DNA from 2 places in the Paenibacillus sp. LBL genome. Region 2 is predicted to be linked to the other one. Evidence: riboswitches for the same ligand, from Rfam matches in the RefSeq annotation. Region 2 holds a riboswitch; the other holds the start of a gene.
What was found. A riboswitch is a leader RNA that binds a small molecule or an ion and turns the genes downstream of it on or off. The one in region 2 is predicted to bind cyclic di-AMP.
Positions count from the first base shown of each region.

Region 1 (7,379 bases), on a different contig from region 2:
TTTCGCTACTTCACTGTGCGGACCTGACGTTTCCATAATCAGTCCCTGCTCGAAGGCGATTTCAGACAATCTGCCTGCGAGCTCCGGCTTATTAAAGGCAAATCCCTGGATCAGCCCCCTGCCCCGTATTTCACCGCTGAGCTGTGGATAATCCTTAGCTATACAATCCAAGGATTCGCGAATCTGATTCTCGCGAATACCGATATCAAGCTGAAAATCTTCCGTTTCCCAATAATTCAGCGCTGCCGCTGCAGCAACGAATCCGAGATTGTTGCCCCGGAAGGTGCCGTTATGCTCGCCCGGCTCCCAAATATCGATCTCCGGCTTCATCAGCGTGAGCGCCATCGGCAAGCCGAAGCCGCCGATCGATTTCGAGAGGCATATGATGTCCGGCTCAATACCGGCATCATCAAAGCTGAAGAACGGACCCGTTCGGCCGCAGCCCATCTGGATATCATCCAGAATGAGCAGCATCCCCTTATCCTTGCAGATGCGCGCAAGCTTTTGCAGCCATTCCCCGCTCGCAGCGTTCAATCCGCCTTCACCTTGTACAGCTTCAACGATAACCGCCGCCGGAAGCGGAATACCGCTCCCCGGATCATCCAGAAGTTTCTCCATATATGCCATCGTATCCACGTCATCGCCGAAGTAACCGTCATAAGGCATAAATACCGAATGGCTCAGATCCACGCCAGCACCCTGCCGCTTGAAGGAATTGCCGGTAACAGCCAGTGAGCCGAGGGACATGCCGTGAAAGGCATTCGTGAAGCACAGAACGGTGCTGCGCCCTGTCACCTTCCGCGCGATCTTGAGCGCTGCCTCTACCGCATTCGTGCCGGTCGGACCGGGGAACATCACTTTATGATCCCAGCCTCGCGGCTTTAGAATGACTTCCTGAAAGCGGGTCAGAAAGGTCTCCTTCGCTTCGGTAGCCATATCCAGACTGTGTGTAACACCATCCAGCATCATATAATCAACCAGCTTCTGTCGAATCTTCTCATTGTTGTGTCCGTAATTTAACGCGCCGGCGCCGGCAAAAAAATCAATGTATTCATTGCCTTGCGTATCCCACAGCCTTGCATTCCGAGCCTTGTCAAAGACCGTCTGGAAGCTGCGGCAATAACTTCTTACTTCCGATTCCAGATTGTTAAACACCGTAAGCTTCGGTTTCTCCATGACTTGATTGTCCATAATTCCCTCCATTGGTCTATATGTCATTGAAAAAGGGGCCTATCACGAATAATGGCTCATCTTCATGTGACGTTCCATCCGGGAACATCTCCGCTCCATAACCTACGGTTACGGTGCTGGGAATGGATTTCTCCTCGGCATAACCGAGAAATAACCGGCGGGATGCCATGTTGCTTGGCGATACCGTTGTTTCAATGAAGCGAACGCCATGACATGCCCTCTGGTTCATGAGTCCTGTCAGCATGGCCTTCGCAATCCCTTGCCTCCGATGCGAGCCGGCAACGGCCACCTGCCATACAAACAGCGTTTCCGGATTACGCGGTGAGCGGAATGCAGAGATAAAACCGATGATGTCTCCTTCGTGCTCGGCGATCATACAGGTATCATTGAAATAGTCTCCAAGCAGCATATAGCAATAGGGGGAATTCAGATCTAGTGATCCGGTATCTCTTACGAGCTCCCACACCCGGGCGCCATCCTGCGCTTCCGGTCTGCGATAAACGATGTCCACTCCAGTATCAACAATCATTCTATACAAGCACCTCTTTCCATGATCAGTCCCCTGCTCATTTTTCAATTAGAGCGGAATCGCTGCAGAAAGTTTTGCAGCCGCTCGCTCCGGGGATTATCGAATATCTCCTCCGGCGTCCCCTGCTCGACGATCAAGCCGTCCGCACCGAATATGACCCGGTCGGCGATTTCCTTGGCAAAATCCATTTCATGCGTAATCAGCATCATCGCCATATCGCCTTCTTCCGCGATTTCCCGGATCACCTCCAGCACCTCGCCTACCAGCTCCGGATCCAGAGCCGAGGTCACCTCGTCGAACACCATCACCTTCGGCCGCATGACCAGCGCTCGTGCGATAGCAACACGCTGCTTCTGCCCCCCGGACAGATTGGCCGGGTACATCTTCAGCTTGTCGTCCAAGCCGACTTTGCCCAGTATGGAGACGGCCCGCTCCTCCGCCTCCTCCTTGGATAAACCCAGCACTTTGCGCGGGGCCTCCGTCACATTGCGAAGCACACTCATATGCGGGAACAGATTAAAATGCTGGAAAACCATACCGACGCTGCAGCGCATTCGATGCAAATGCTTCTCGTTTGCCCGAACAAGCCTGCCCTTCTCTTGCATATGCCAGAGAAGCTCACCATCAACCTCGATGGTGCCTTCGGTCGGTTCCTCCAGTGTCATTAACATCCGCCCCATCGTCGTTTTGCCCGAGCCGCTCGGACCAATAACAGCCACCTTTTCTCCAGGCTGCATCTCCAGATCGATGCCTTTAAGCACCTGGAGATCACCAAACGACTTCGTCACGCCCTTGTATCTCACCATCGGCTTCACTTCCGCTGCCGGGTTTGGATCAGGCTGCGGCACCTCGGCTCCGGCAAACGCATCAATTACTACTGCGTTCAATAGACTCCCTCCTTATTTTCCACGCTGCAGATTCATTCGTTTCTCCAGCCTTTGCACCAGCAAAGACGCGATATAACTGATAATTAGAAACAGAATGCCAACCAGCGTATACGGCTCGAATGCACGAAACGACTGGGAAACGATATTCTTGGCTGTCAGCATCATCTCAACAAGCGTAATGGCACACAGAATCGGTGTTTCCTTAAACATGACAATCAAATAATTGCCCAGCACCGGAATAATAGGCGGCACCGCTTGCGGCAGAATAATGCTCCGCCAGGTTTGGGCTTTCGTGTAATTCAGAGCAGTTGCAGCTTCCCACTGCCCCTTGGGGACCCCTTCGATGCCAGAACGATACACTTCGGACAGATACGTGCTGTAATGCAGCCCAAGACCGATCACCCCGGCATAGAAGGCCGGAATGGAGATTCCGGTAAGGAGCGGCAGACTGTAGTACAGGAAGAAGACCTGAACCAGCAGCGGTGTATTGCGGATAAATTCGATAATACCTTTGGTCATGAGCGACACAGGCTTCCACTGGCTTCGAGCAGCAAAGGCAAGCAGCAGCCCGATTATCAAGGCCACCACAAAAGCGCAGAGCGTCACCCATACCGTCATTTTTAATGCACTCAGCAATTCCGGCAGGATATCAAACACATAATTCCAATCCCACATCCGCTATAGCCTCCCCGCCGTCCATTTACGCTCCAGCAACCGAACTGCCATCGAGACAAGCGTAGCTATGACAAAATACATAAGAAGCAGCAGCACCAGAATCTCGGATGTCCAGGAAATATAGTTGTTGCGCAGCACCATGGCCTGATACGTCAGATCCGCCATCGTGATGAAATAGACAAGTGACGTAGATTTGATGAGTTCCACCAGCTGATTTCCGAATGGCGGGAGCATTCGCAGTGAAGCTTGAGGCAATATAACATTCCACATCCTTTGCCATGGCTTCATATTAAGCGCCACCGAAGCTTCCCACTGTCCTTTTGGAACAGCCAGCACCGTGCTTCGGACAATCTCGGAGCCATATGCGCCAAAGTTGAATCCAATCGCAAGGATGGCTGCCAGCATTTTGGGAAGCTCAATGCCGATAAACGGAAGAGCAAAATACAACCAGAACAGCTGCACCAGCAAGGAGGTTCCCCGAAAGATTTCCACATACACGGCTGTAACCGTGCGGACGATCCACAGCTTCGACAGTCTGGATAAACCGGCTGCGAAGGACATGGCAATGGCCAGAACAGCTGAAAAGAAGGCGACCAAAACCGTAATCTCCGCTCCTTTCAGCAGAGTAGGAAGAAAATCGATCCATGAATTCGGCATACTATTCACCGCAAAGCGCAGCGGCTGTCATCTCGCCCGGCAGCTCTTCTTCGGTAAATCCAAACTTCTGCAAGATCTCCAGCAGCTCACCTGACTCCTTCATTTTTTCAAGCTCCGCATTATAAGCCTCCTGGAATTCGGTATCCGCTTGACGGAATGCCGTGGCCCCATAGCCCCGAACGCTTTCACCGTCGATGACCGGCTGTTCGAAATCCGCGACGCGTTCGATGTTGTCATCGCTGGCCGAATCCAGCATCGCCTGCAGGGACGGTCCCGTCATGGTAATCGCCTGCACCCGGTCTGCCTGGAGGGCACTGATGGCCGAGGCCTGATCGGGAACCTGTATGATCCGGTCCGAAGGGATGCCTGACTTCTCCATATAGCCGATTTCAACCGCGCCAGTCATGACGGCCACCTTCGCCTGATCATCCTTGGCAATATCTTCGTAACTTCCGAGTCCACTTGGATTCCCTTGCTTCACGGCAAGAGCTTCCCCTATGCTGTACTCCGGATTAGCAAACAAAACGGCGGAGCAGCGGTCCGGATTGATGAACATGCCTGCAGTGATCAGGTCAAACCGTTCCGCCTGAAGCCCGGCAACCAGGGAGCCGAACTCCGTAAGCTCACCTCTCATCTCCTTAATGCCAAGTCGCTCCAGAATGACACGGGCAATCTCAACGGCTTCGCCTGTAAGCTCCCCGCTGGCCTCTTTGTAGGCATAAGGCTTTTCATTGGCAAAACCTACGGTAATGTACCCCTGCTCTTTGGCCCGTTCCAGCGTGCTCCCCTTATCGCCGCAGGCCGCGAGCGATACCACCATAACCAATGACAACAACAGCACAACAACTTTCTTCAACACCTTCCACAACCTTTCGCAATGACTTTGTCGTTCCTAAAAACGGCATGATGAAATTATCCATGTTAACACATGTGTTAACTCGGATATGTGACATTCAGACACACTTGCACAGTCCGGGGGCTCAGGGGAGAGGTTGCATCCATTTCCCTGTGCCTTGTAAACCCAAACCGTCTGACTGATTCAATTGGCTAAACATTAGCAGGCATTGCCCTCCTCTTTTGCAGAATACAAAAAGACCACCAAACAGGGGATCTAGACATAGCTCCGCCAGCAGGGGGTCAAAAAATAGAGAAAAGGCCCCTATAGAGAATAAAGGGCCTTTGTTATGAACATCCATTATGTATACAAGACCCATCCACTGCTGACGAGGTTAGCTGACGGACTCGGGTAAGATGGTACCCTACACTCGTGAATTCAAGTGACTCGCCCCTGATGAAACTGGTTCCCCCGCTCTCCGGAAATGTATGCCGGAAACTAAGCGTGTGTTCATGATAAAGGGAAGCTCAGTAAAAGTCAAACCCCTGGAGCTGCATTTTCTGGAAATTCGGAGGTGAAATCAGCGCTCTTCCAAGGCATATTAGTAGCCATAATCTCCACAAATTCAGGGCTGTCCCCTGCCTGTCGCCTCCTTGTTCGGAGGTGTGTTTTTCGCTATACAGCAGGCATTGCGCCCATCAGATAACAGATAATTCATGCGGTAGATCATTCATGACATGAATCATGAACGATGCAGAGGGGACAAGCCCTCAACTTCGAAACAGAATTTTTTTTTTCAACACGATCCATTATAAGCTTTGTTAGCCCCCAATTTCGCTATTCCAATATCATCACGATCGCTTTTTTTCGCTATTCGTTTATAGACTGATTCCTCAGAGGCTATCGTACATTCTTAAAATAATAGGTATATATCTATCATTTATAAGCTGTTAACCCATGCGGCTAAGAGAGCATTTGCGTAGTATAAAGCAAATCTAAAGGAGGTGCTTGATTTGGATCGTTCTTCTAGAAAGAGAAAATTGTGTGCTCTTAAAAAGATAGAGAAAAAAGTACTGCACGCCAAGAAAAAAAGATGTCCTGATAACGGCAATAGTGGTAAAGGTGGACACAAGCCGATTCGTCGCCACTGTGTCAGAGGTCCCCGCGGACCGGTTGGACCGCAGGGACCTCTTGGACCAGTCGGACCTGTGGGGCCGGTTGGAGCTCTTGGACCCGTTGGACCGGTCGGGCCAGCTGGGCCAATTGGGCCTGCTGGACCTGCTGGATCGTCAACAGGCATTCCGGGTCCAACAGGACCTGCAGGACCCGTTGGACCTGTTGGACCTGTCGGTGCTGCTGGAGCTGCTGGAGCGATCGGACCCGTTGGTCCTGCTGGAGCCGTCGGCCCTACTGGGCCAACAGGGGCTACTGGGTTGCCAGGTGGAGGAGCGATCATTCCTTTCGCATCCGGCATACCTCTTGCGCTTACAACCATTGTTGGAGGTTTGGTCGGAACGGTTGGTCTCGTAGGCTTCGGTATTTCGGGTCCAACCGTTACGCTCGCTGGCGGAACGATCGACCTTACGGGTGCGGGAGGTACTGCGCTTGACTTTGCTTTCAATACGCCACGCGCAGGCACCATCACGGCAATTTCCGCAACCTTCAGCAACACCTTGGCACTCGACCTGCTTGGAACTACTGTTACGGTCACAGCCCAGCTGTACAGCGCTCCGGCTACAAGCAATATCTTCACGCCAATCCCCGGTGCCCTTGTCACATTGGCTCCTCCATATACCGGCGCAGTCACATTGGGTACGGTCAGCAACGGCTTCTTGGATGGCCTGGCTATTCCGGTTGCAGCAAATACCCGCTTGTTGATGGTATTCTCCACAACAGCAACAGGTCTGACTCTGATCACTGCAACTGCCGGTTACGGCAGTGCTGGCGTCAGCATTATATAATTTGCCCTATCCCGTATCTGTCATATATAACAAAGAAGCCCCGAGCATGCTCGGGGCTTCTTCATATGGTTTAAACCGCTGTATATCCGCCATCCACCAGCAAGGTGGTGCCAGTAATAAAGGATGCGTCTTCGCTGGCAAGAAACAGCACGGCTTTAGCTACTTCTTCAGGCTGCCCCAAGCGCCCCATCGGATGCAGGCCGACCAAGTGCTGCGTGATCGCTTCAGTTCTTCCCTGAATAAGCGGAGTATCGATATAACCCGGGCACACTGCATTGACCCGGATTCCTCTGGAGGCATAATCAGCGCCCATCGACTGCGTCAGCAGCTTAACGCCGCCTTTAGCCGAAGCATATGCGGTTACTCCTGCTTTTCCGACATGGCTATGGATCGATCCGCAGTTTACAATAGCCCCGCCCGATCCCTGGGATAACAGCTGCTGGATTACATATTTATCACAGAGAAACACGCCTGTAAGATTAATATCAATCGTTCTCTGCCAATTCTCCATCGTTAACTGATCTGCGGGAGCGTCATGCGCAATGCCTGCATTCGCAAACAAGATATCCACACGCCCATACTGCTTGACCGTCTGTTCAACCATGTTGGCAACATCCTGCTCCTTGGTTACATCGGTTTTGACA
Region 1 covers NZ_JARXYU010000012.1:117,448-124,826, forward strand. Annotated here, with positions in the region: gene ectB (diaminobutyrate--2-oxoglutarate transaminase) at 1-1,191, opposite strand, end outside; gene ectA (diaminobutyrate acetyltransferase) at 1,208-1,720, opposite strand; gene ehuA (ectoine/hydroxyectoine ABC transporter ATP-binding protein EhuA) at 1,765-2,607, opposite strand; gene ehuD (ectoine/hydroxyectoine ABC transporter permease subunit EhuD) at 2,620-3,282, opposite strand; gene ehuC (ectoine/hydroxyectoine ABC transporter permease subunit EhuC) at 3,286-3,939, opposite strand; gene ehuB (ectoine/hydroxyectoine ABC transporter substrate-binding protein EhuB) at 3,941-4,795, opposite strand; cyclic di-AMP (ydaO/yuaA leader) riboswitch at 5,143-5,289, opposite strand; gene M2277_RS22285 (exosporium glycoprotein BclB-related protein) at 5,788-6,735, shown strand; gene M2277_RS22290 (SDR family NAD(P)-dependent oxidoreductase) at 6,806-7,379, opposite strand, start outside.
Region 1: another riboswitch for cyclic di-AMP. It lies ahead of ehuB (ectoine/hydroxyectoine ABC transporter substrate-binding protein EhuB); the one in region 2 lies ahead of M2277_RS29985 (C40 family peptidase).

Region 2 (7,379 bases):
ATTTTAGGTGAGATGACACTTCCTTGCGAGGTCACGAGAATGTCCGAGCGTGTATTCCGAATTATTCTGACAGAGGGGAAAAATCGCCAAATCCGCAGAATGTGCAGCGCCTTTGGTTATGAGGTTCGAAAGCTGCAGCGAATCCGGATTATGAATATCCGTCTTGGAAGCCAGCGCGTCGGCTCGTGGCGCGATCTCAACGAGAAGGAGAGGGAGGAGCTCGGCCGGCTGTTGAACTACAAGCTGGAGTAGTGTGACGGAAGCCGTTTGGCGGTATGCCGCATCTACACAGAACAACCGATGCCCCTGGTGACCAGGTGCATCGGTTGTTTATTGTGTGTTATAGTCTGTAGTGACTAATTTCCGTCGCTTACATCTTCAACGTTGGTAAAAGTTGCACTATCTTGGTATTTACGTATAATGGATACCTCAACCCTGCGGTTCTTGGCTCGTCCGGCTTCGGTTTTGTTATCGGCGATCGGATGGTATTCGCCGTAGCCAATCGGCATGAACCGTTTCGGATCAAGCGCAGAGTTGGTCAGCAGTATTTTCATAAACTGCAAAGCTCGATCCGAGCTCAGATCCCAGTTGGAAGGATACCTGCTGTTGGCGATCGGGACATTATCCGTATGGCCGGATACGATGATTTCATAATCCGGGAACTTGTGCAGCATTTGTGAGATGGCTTTGGCCAGCTTACGGGCCTCAGGCTTCACAACGGCTTCGCCGGAAGGGAACAAGGCGTTGTCCCGTATCGTAATGACGAGCTGGGAGTGATTCAGCTTCGTGCTGAGCTCCGAAGTTAAACCGTTATTTTTAATATAGTTATCAAGCTGCTTCTTCAGTTTCTCCAGGTCCTCTTGTTCTTGGCGCATTAACTCAGCCCGTCTTTGGTCAGGGGTTGTAGCGGGAACGTTAGGGGACGATGCCTTATGATCATTAACGTTCGGCGGATCTTCGCTGGGCAGCGTTTTGCTGTAATCCAGCACGCCGGTACCCCCGGTGAGAGCAACGCTGAAGGCTTCGCTCATCTCTTGAAATTTGCGTGCATCGGTCGCGCTCATGGCGTAAAGCACCAGGAACAAGGCCAGAAGCAATGTCAAAAGGTCTGCATAAGGAAGGAGCCAGGATTCATCGGCATGCTCCTCATGCGGCTCGTGCCTAGTCTTTTTGCTCACTAGCACCAGCCTCCCTCTCACTGAGCTCAGCCCGTTCGGACGGTGTCAGGAACACGGAGAGCTTCTGATTAATTGCGATGGTGGACACACCGGATTGAATGGACAGCAGGCCTTCTACCATCATCAAGCGGATTTCAACTTCGCGTTTGGATAGACGCTTCAGCTTGTTCGCAATGGGATGACAGATGACATAACCGGTGAAGATACCAAGCAGGGTAGCAATAAATGCAGCTCCAATCGCATGGGCAAGTTCTCCCATATCTTCCATATGGGAAAGTGCAGCGATCAGGCCGATAACGGCTCCAAGTACCCCAAGGGATGGTGCATACATACCCGCCTGGGAGAAGATCAAGGCGCCAGAGCGATGGCGTTCCTCGGTGGCATTAATATCTTCCATTAATACATCGCGTACGAATTCCTGATCATTTCCATCGATGATCATACGCATACCGTTACGCAGGAAGGTGTCATCAATCTCATCGACCTTGGTCTCCAGCGCGAGCAGTCCTTCACGGCGTGTGATCGAAGCCCATTCCATAAACAGCTTGATCATGTCCGTTTTGTCCATCAGATTCTGTTTGAGAAAGGTCATCTTGACCAGCTTTGGAATCTTTTTCAGCTCGACTAGTGGAAACCCGATGAATAAGGTTGCTGCCGTGCCGCCAAGAATGATTAGATAGGCTGCCGGATTATACAGAGCGAGAAGGGAGGCGCCTTTCAGAAGCATGCCCACCACTACCGCGACGATACCGATGATTAAGCCTATAATTGTTGAAATTTCCATACCACACCTCATCCGTGAGAAATAAAATAACGAATCCATTCGTCAGAGCGGCTCTCATGGAGAACCGGGCGCCTTTTGTGGGGCGTTATCCTATTTATCGTCAGGTCGGGCTTTTTTTTTTAGTTGTAATTTCCGGTATAATGGAAGGAAGGGAAACGAGGCTAAGTACGGCAAGGAAAGGAGTGATCGAGATGGGCGTTAAGCACGGAAGAGATTACGGCGAAATTCTGGCAGAATTAACGGAAGCGGTTGGGAGAATTTCCGACAGCTATGTCTTCTTTGAAATGGAAGCGGAGGAATGGAACAATCTGGGCGAGGCCGAGAAAACGGAGGTTCATGAGGCGCTGGCAGAGGATTTGTTCTACGCTTTGGGTACCGAACCGGTTATTAGCGTGGGCAGCGGCGTTGTCATGCATGACCAGACCAACCATCGAATACATATTTTGATTGGTGAAGAAGAACTGGCCTTTGTAGCTCTTGTATAATCACGTCAGTTATGAACAGATACAGGGCAGAATAGAATAGATGACAGAATGCCAATACAATGTGTCAGTCGGCTTTACGATAGGTTTTTTTCGGGGAGGAAGATAAAAGATGCTTTATACGCAGCAAGAAGTAGAAGCTCATCTGGAAAAGCTTGAGGGTTGGGAGTTTGAGCAAGGGAGATGGATTGTACGAAAGTATACCTTTTCCTCCTTCATGAAGGGAATCGCTTTTGTTGATGAAGTGGCAGCTATTTCGGAAGCTTTCGGACATCACCCCTACATCACCATAGATTATAAAGTTGTTACACTGCGTCTTACTTCATGGGATGACGGCGGCATTACGGCTGTGGATATTAAGGAAGCGCAGCAATTTAACGAGGCCTACGAGAAGAGTCGTTCCAAGGACAGCAAGGCGGAGTAATAGAAGCGGGAGACAATGAGGATGTTAGAATCGCCATAGGCCCCAATTAATGTAAAAACACGCTTGCACCGGTAGGTTCTCCGGATATCAAGCGTGTTTTGCGTGTAAGCTGATTTTATTTTTTCTCAGCAAGGTACAGCGCGATGTTTGCGATTTCTTCAGGCTTCAGCTGATCTTTAAAGGAAGGCATTCCTTTACGACCTTTGGTTACAACGTTGAAGATGGCATCTGCATCCATATGTCCGCCTACCTGATTCAGAGCTGGTCCAGCGCCGCCTTGAAGCTGGTCACCGTGACAGCTAATGCAGCTTGCTTTCAGTGTTGCTTCCGCTGCGGCAGCATCGAGAGTCACTTCCGGCATGGTCGGCTTCTCTTCCTGGGCTACCTGTTCCTTACCCGGGAGCGTAAACATCAGCGCGATAGCCAACGCACATGCGACGAAGAACAATCCGCTCATGATCCATTTTTGCATCGTCATTTCGTCCCTTCTATGTATACTGCACTTTTGCACTTGTCTCCATTATAAACCAACATCCCTAGACAGCATAGCCAGTTGTGACAAAAAAAGCAACGATCCAAAGAGGCTTCATAAAAAATACACAAATTTGTGCTTTTTCATATAGACAAGATTACTATTCCTCATTTGCTGGAGGCTCATACACCATACAGTGGAAAATGCCTTTTCCCTGCGGAGTAAGCCGCTCATACGTATCGGTGATGCGAAATCCCGCCCCTTCATAAGCACGGATCGCACGCTCATTCCAGGTCATTACTTCCAGATCAATCTCATCCGTAGGCCTCCTGCGCCTGGCCTCCTGCGTTATGGTCTGCATAAATCGTTTACCCATTCCACGCCCGCACCAATCAGGCCGCATGCCAAGCCCGATCCGTGTCACTTCGTGCATGGGAAACAGCTGGGCAAACCCCCACAGAGAATCCTGGTCATCCAGAATCGAGATATATTGCTGCTGGCGTATGATCGGATCGCCAAATTCCACCTCGAGCCCTTTCATCTGCTCCCAAGGAAGGAAGCCATAGATATCGTAAGGATGGGGATAGGACCAGGTGCATATTTCTTCAGCGTGTTCCTCACGCATGATGACGGCGCGAAATGAAATAGGGGTAACATCCATTGGTAGTTTCCTCCATTCGTATATTATCCATGTACCCTTTATATAAGGGAGCGAGCTGCATGAAAAAGCCCGTCAAAGAGAGACGAGCTCTCCTTTAACGGGCAGTAGGTCTGTGCACTGGATCGTCAGCCTCTATCATCTAGGATGATGTATCGGCCGATTGTTCATACTTATCATCACTCATGATTCGTTTGGCACCGACGTAACGCTGATCATAGTAATCCTCAGCAAGTCGGTTGATGACGACACCGCGATTCGACGAGGCATGGGCGAACTTGCCATCGCCTACATAAATGCCAACATGGGATATACCGCTCCCCGTTGTGTTGAAGAACACCAAATCGCCAGCCCGCAGATCTTTGCGGGTTATGTTTGTCCCCATATCGAATTGAGAGCCGGATTGATGCGGGAGCTTCAGGCCGAGTTTGGCATACACATACATGGTAAAACCGGAGCAGTCAAATCCGCTCGTGGTTGTACCTCCATAACTATATCTTGTACCCAATACCTTATCAATTTCCTGGTCCAGCGCACTATCGGCAAACACGCTGCCAATGCCTGAAGTGAACAGTAACGTAATACTCAGGGCTGCCGCTGATAACGTCTTCTTCAGCATGAAGAGCTCCTTCCGCTGCCTGCGAGTTAGCTTGAGGGTTCGGTTGAAGGTCCCCTATGATCCCTTTACAGCAAGATCAATTCACCCGTAAATGGTTCCCCCGCTTCCCATATCCATGGGAATTCGGCAATCGTAATCTATGTATTAAAGCACTTACATTAATGACAAAGTTGTTACTGTACCCATTCTATCAGACAGCAAACAAGCTTGGCAATTATTTCTTGATGACTTTCGCTATTTTTCAATAGCATCAGCTGTCGAAGTGTCAGGTATAATCAATTATTTTCCAATATGCGTTTAATGAAGGCCGGGAAGGGTATATAAAAGGTAAGGATCTTTATGAAGGGCTGCCAATAATGCTGATGAAGTTGTTTCTGGATTAATAAAATTTATATTTTTTTTGAAAAGCGGGAACTTTTTCGTTGTCCCAAACGTTATAGAGGTATACACAGTGAACAAAAGAAAAAAGCCGCTGGGTGAGATCGGCACAATCTCAAAACTCCAGGGCTCTCTTATAAGGATAAATCAATAAAGTTCCAATTAGTTGTAGTTTACAGCTACAGATTTGTACGTGCTTTGACTCATCACTCGCTTAGCGCCCACATAGCGCTGTGCGTAATAGCTTTGGCTTAGCGGACTGACAATGACACCGCGAGAAGATGAGGAATGAGCGAACTTTCCACCCCCAACATAAATACCCACATGAGATACACCTTTACCGGATGTGTTAAAGAACACGAGATCGCCAGCTTTCAAATTGCTCTTGGATACTGCCGTACCTACCTTGTATTGAGCGGTAGATGTTCGTGGCAGGCTGAGACCAAGCTTCTTGTAAACATAGGTGGTGAAGCCGGAGCAGTCAAAACCATTTGTTGTGGTTCCACCTGTTTTATAAGATACACCAATGGCTGGTTTGATTGCGGTATTTAATTTGGAATCGGCGAAAGCGCTTCCGGTCCCTAATGTGAGCGCGAGGGCCAGGCCGAGAGAAACGGCCGTTAACTTCTTTTTCAAAACGAAATGCTCCTTCCAATGCCTGCGAGGTTAGCTTAAGGGTTCGGTTGAAGGTCCCCTATGATCCCTCTCTTGCGAGATCAATTCACCCAAAACGGATCCCCCGCTTCCCAATCGATATGGGAATTCGGCTCCTTAAAATGTTGATGAACCCATTCATTGACGTCTGACGTTCCAACATGATTAACGAAATAACATAGTTCCAGCAAAAGTTACAGTAAAGATGACAAAGTTGTTACTAACATATTCGTTATTTTAGCAGAGTATTAACATTTTGGCAAACGAGGAAAGTGTATATTTAAACAAAAAAACCTGTCCCAGTCATGCTGGAACGGGTTTTTTTGTAATTTCGCGCTCTGAAATTTGTAATATGGAGGATAAATGAAATCCTATTTTCTGTAAAAATGGCAGGGATTAAGATCCATGTCGCTTCCGGTTACAGTTTATTCGCGAGCCTGTCGATCATACTATTGTAACGAAATGTAACTTCTAGGAGTGCTGTGAGGATGATGATTTCCACAGATGATACTGGGAGGAAATTACCCAAATTTGGAAAAGTCCATTTAGAAAATAAGAGGCCTGCTGAATAATTAAACCGATTAGTCCTGCCCAGATGAGTGAGGCAGAGCTAAGGAGCAGAAGTATAACAACGGCGGCACCGCCCACGGTTATGGACAGGAGGACTGCCGTGCCCATATTGTTGAAGAGAGTTAGAATAGAGCTGATCATACCTGAATCACCGATACGGCCAAACTGCATATAGAGCAGGGATATCCGAATCAGATAGGCGTACAGGAACCAGCCTGCCGCATAGGGCAGCGCGTGGAGCAGCAGAGCGGGCTCCTGGATGCCGTTGAGCAGGATCGGGAGAATTTTGGGCACAATCCAGTAGCCGGGAGCAAAGGTGAGGATCAACTCGATCAGATAGAATATCGTCACGGGTTTCCACAGCTTCTGCATCCCCGTGAAGAAGAACAAGCCGCGTTCACCTTGGGCTTCCTGGTGGAGGTTATAGAAGATGCCTGCCCGTATGAGCGGGGTGAGCACCATCCGGATGAGCAGCAATCCAGCCAGAAGCCATCCGTAGGTATGGACCGTATTGCTTAACGTCAGGCTCATCTCTCCCTCGTAGAAGAACAATAGCCGGCTCAGTTCGTTAGGTGCAGAGTCTGGATACCGCATCAGAAGGGGAACGACGGCTGATTTTACAAGTCGGTACAGGCAATATCCCCACAGCAAACGGTATAAGAAGAGCAGAATAGAGACGTATAATTGGTCTTTAACACTGGTCCACCCTTGGCCTGCATAAGTTTTCATGTGCTCCCCCCTCACCATGACAGGCTGCCGAACAGCGTCTCCACGAGTTTGGTAATGCTGAGATTCCAGCGTGTCACCACTTTCGGATCCATTCCTGCCTTCATATAATTATTGATGTGTTTGTTCTCAAGAACCATGGAGTATTTCGGGTCAACCATCGCCCAGGATAGCGGCGAGGTGTAGTCCAGAGTGTAAGTGACTTTACCGTCCTTGCCACTCCAGGATCGCTCCACGGTCTTGCCGTCCTCGAACGCAAATATGATCGGGACATCGGTTACATCTCCGTCTTTGCTTGTAATCTTGACCGTAGATTCATACTCTGGATTGTCCTGCGTCCCTTTATTTTTGGTTTTGATCAGATCGATTGCGACGTCCGCCATTTGGTTTCCATATACATACTGGTCAAAATAAGACTGCCAGGAGGTTTTGCT
Region 2 covers NZ_JARXYU010000027.1:12,627-20,005, forward strand. Annotated here, with positions in the region: gene rluF (23S rRNA pseudouridine(2604) synthase RluF) at 1-252, shown strand, start outside; gene motB (flagellar motor protein MotB) at 357-1,178, opposite strand; gene motA (flagellar motor stator protein MotA) at 1,162-1,962, opposite strand; gene M2277_RS29960 (hypothetical protein) at 2,154-2,447, shown strand; gene M2277_RS29965 (4a-hydroxytetrahydrobiopterin dehydratase) at 2,557-2,868, shown strand; gene M2277_RS29970 (c-type cytochrome) at 2,984-3,340, opposite strand; gene M2277_RS29975 (GNAT family N-acetyltransferase) at 3,501-4,001, opposite strand; gene M2277_RS29980 (C40 family peptidase) at 4,141-4,614, opposite strand; cyclic di-AMP (ydaO/yuaA leader) riboswitch at 4,619-4,756, opposite strand; gene M2277_RS29985 (C40 family peptidase) at 5,158-5,631, opposite strand; cyclic di-AMP (ydaO/yuaA leader) riboswitch at 5,636-5,774, opposite strand; gene M2277_RS29990 (hypothetical protein) at 6,121-6,948, opposite strand; gene M2277_RS29995 (M1 family metallopeptidase) at 6,960-7,379, opposite strand, start outside.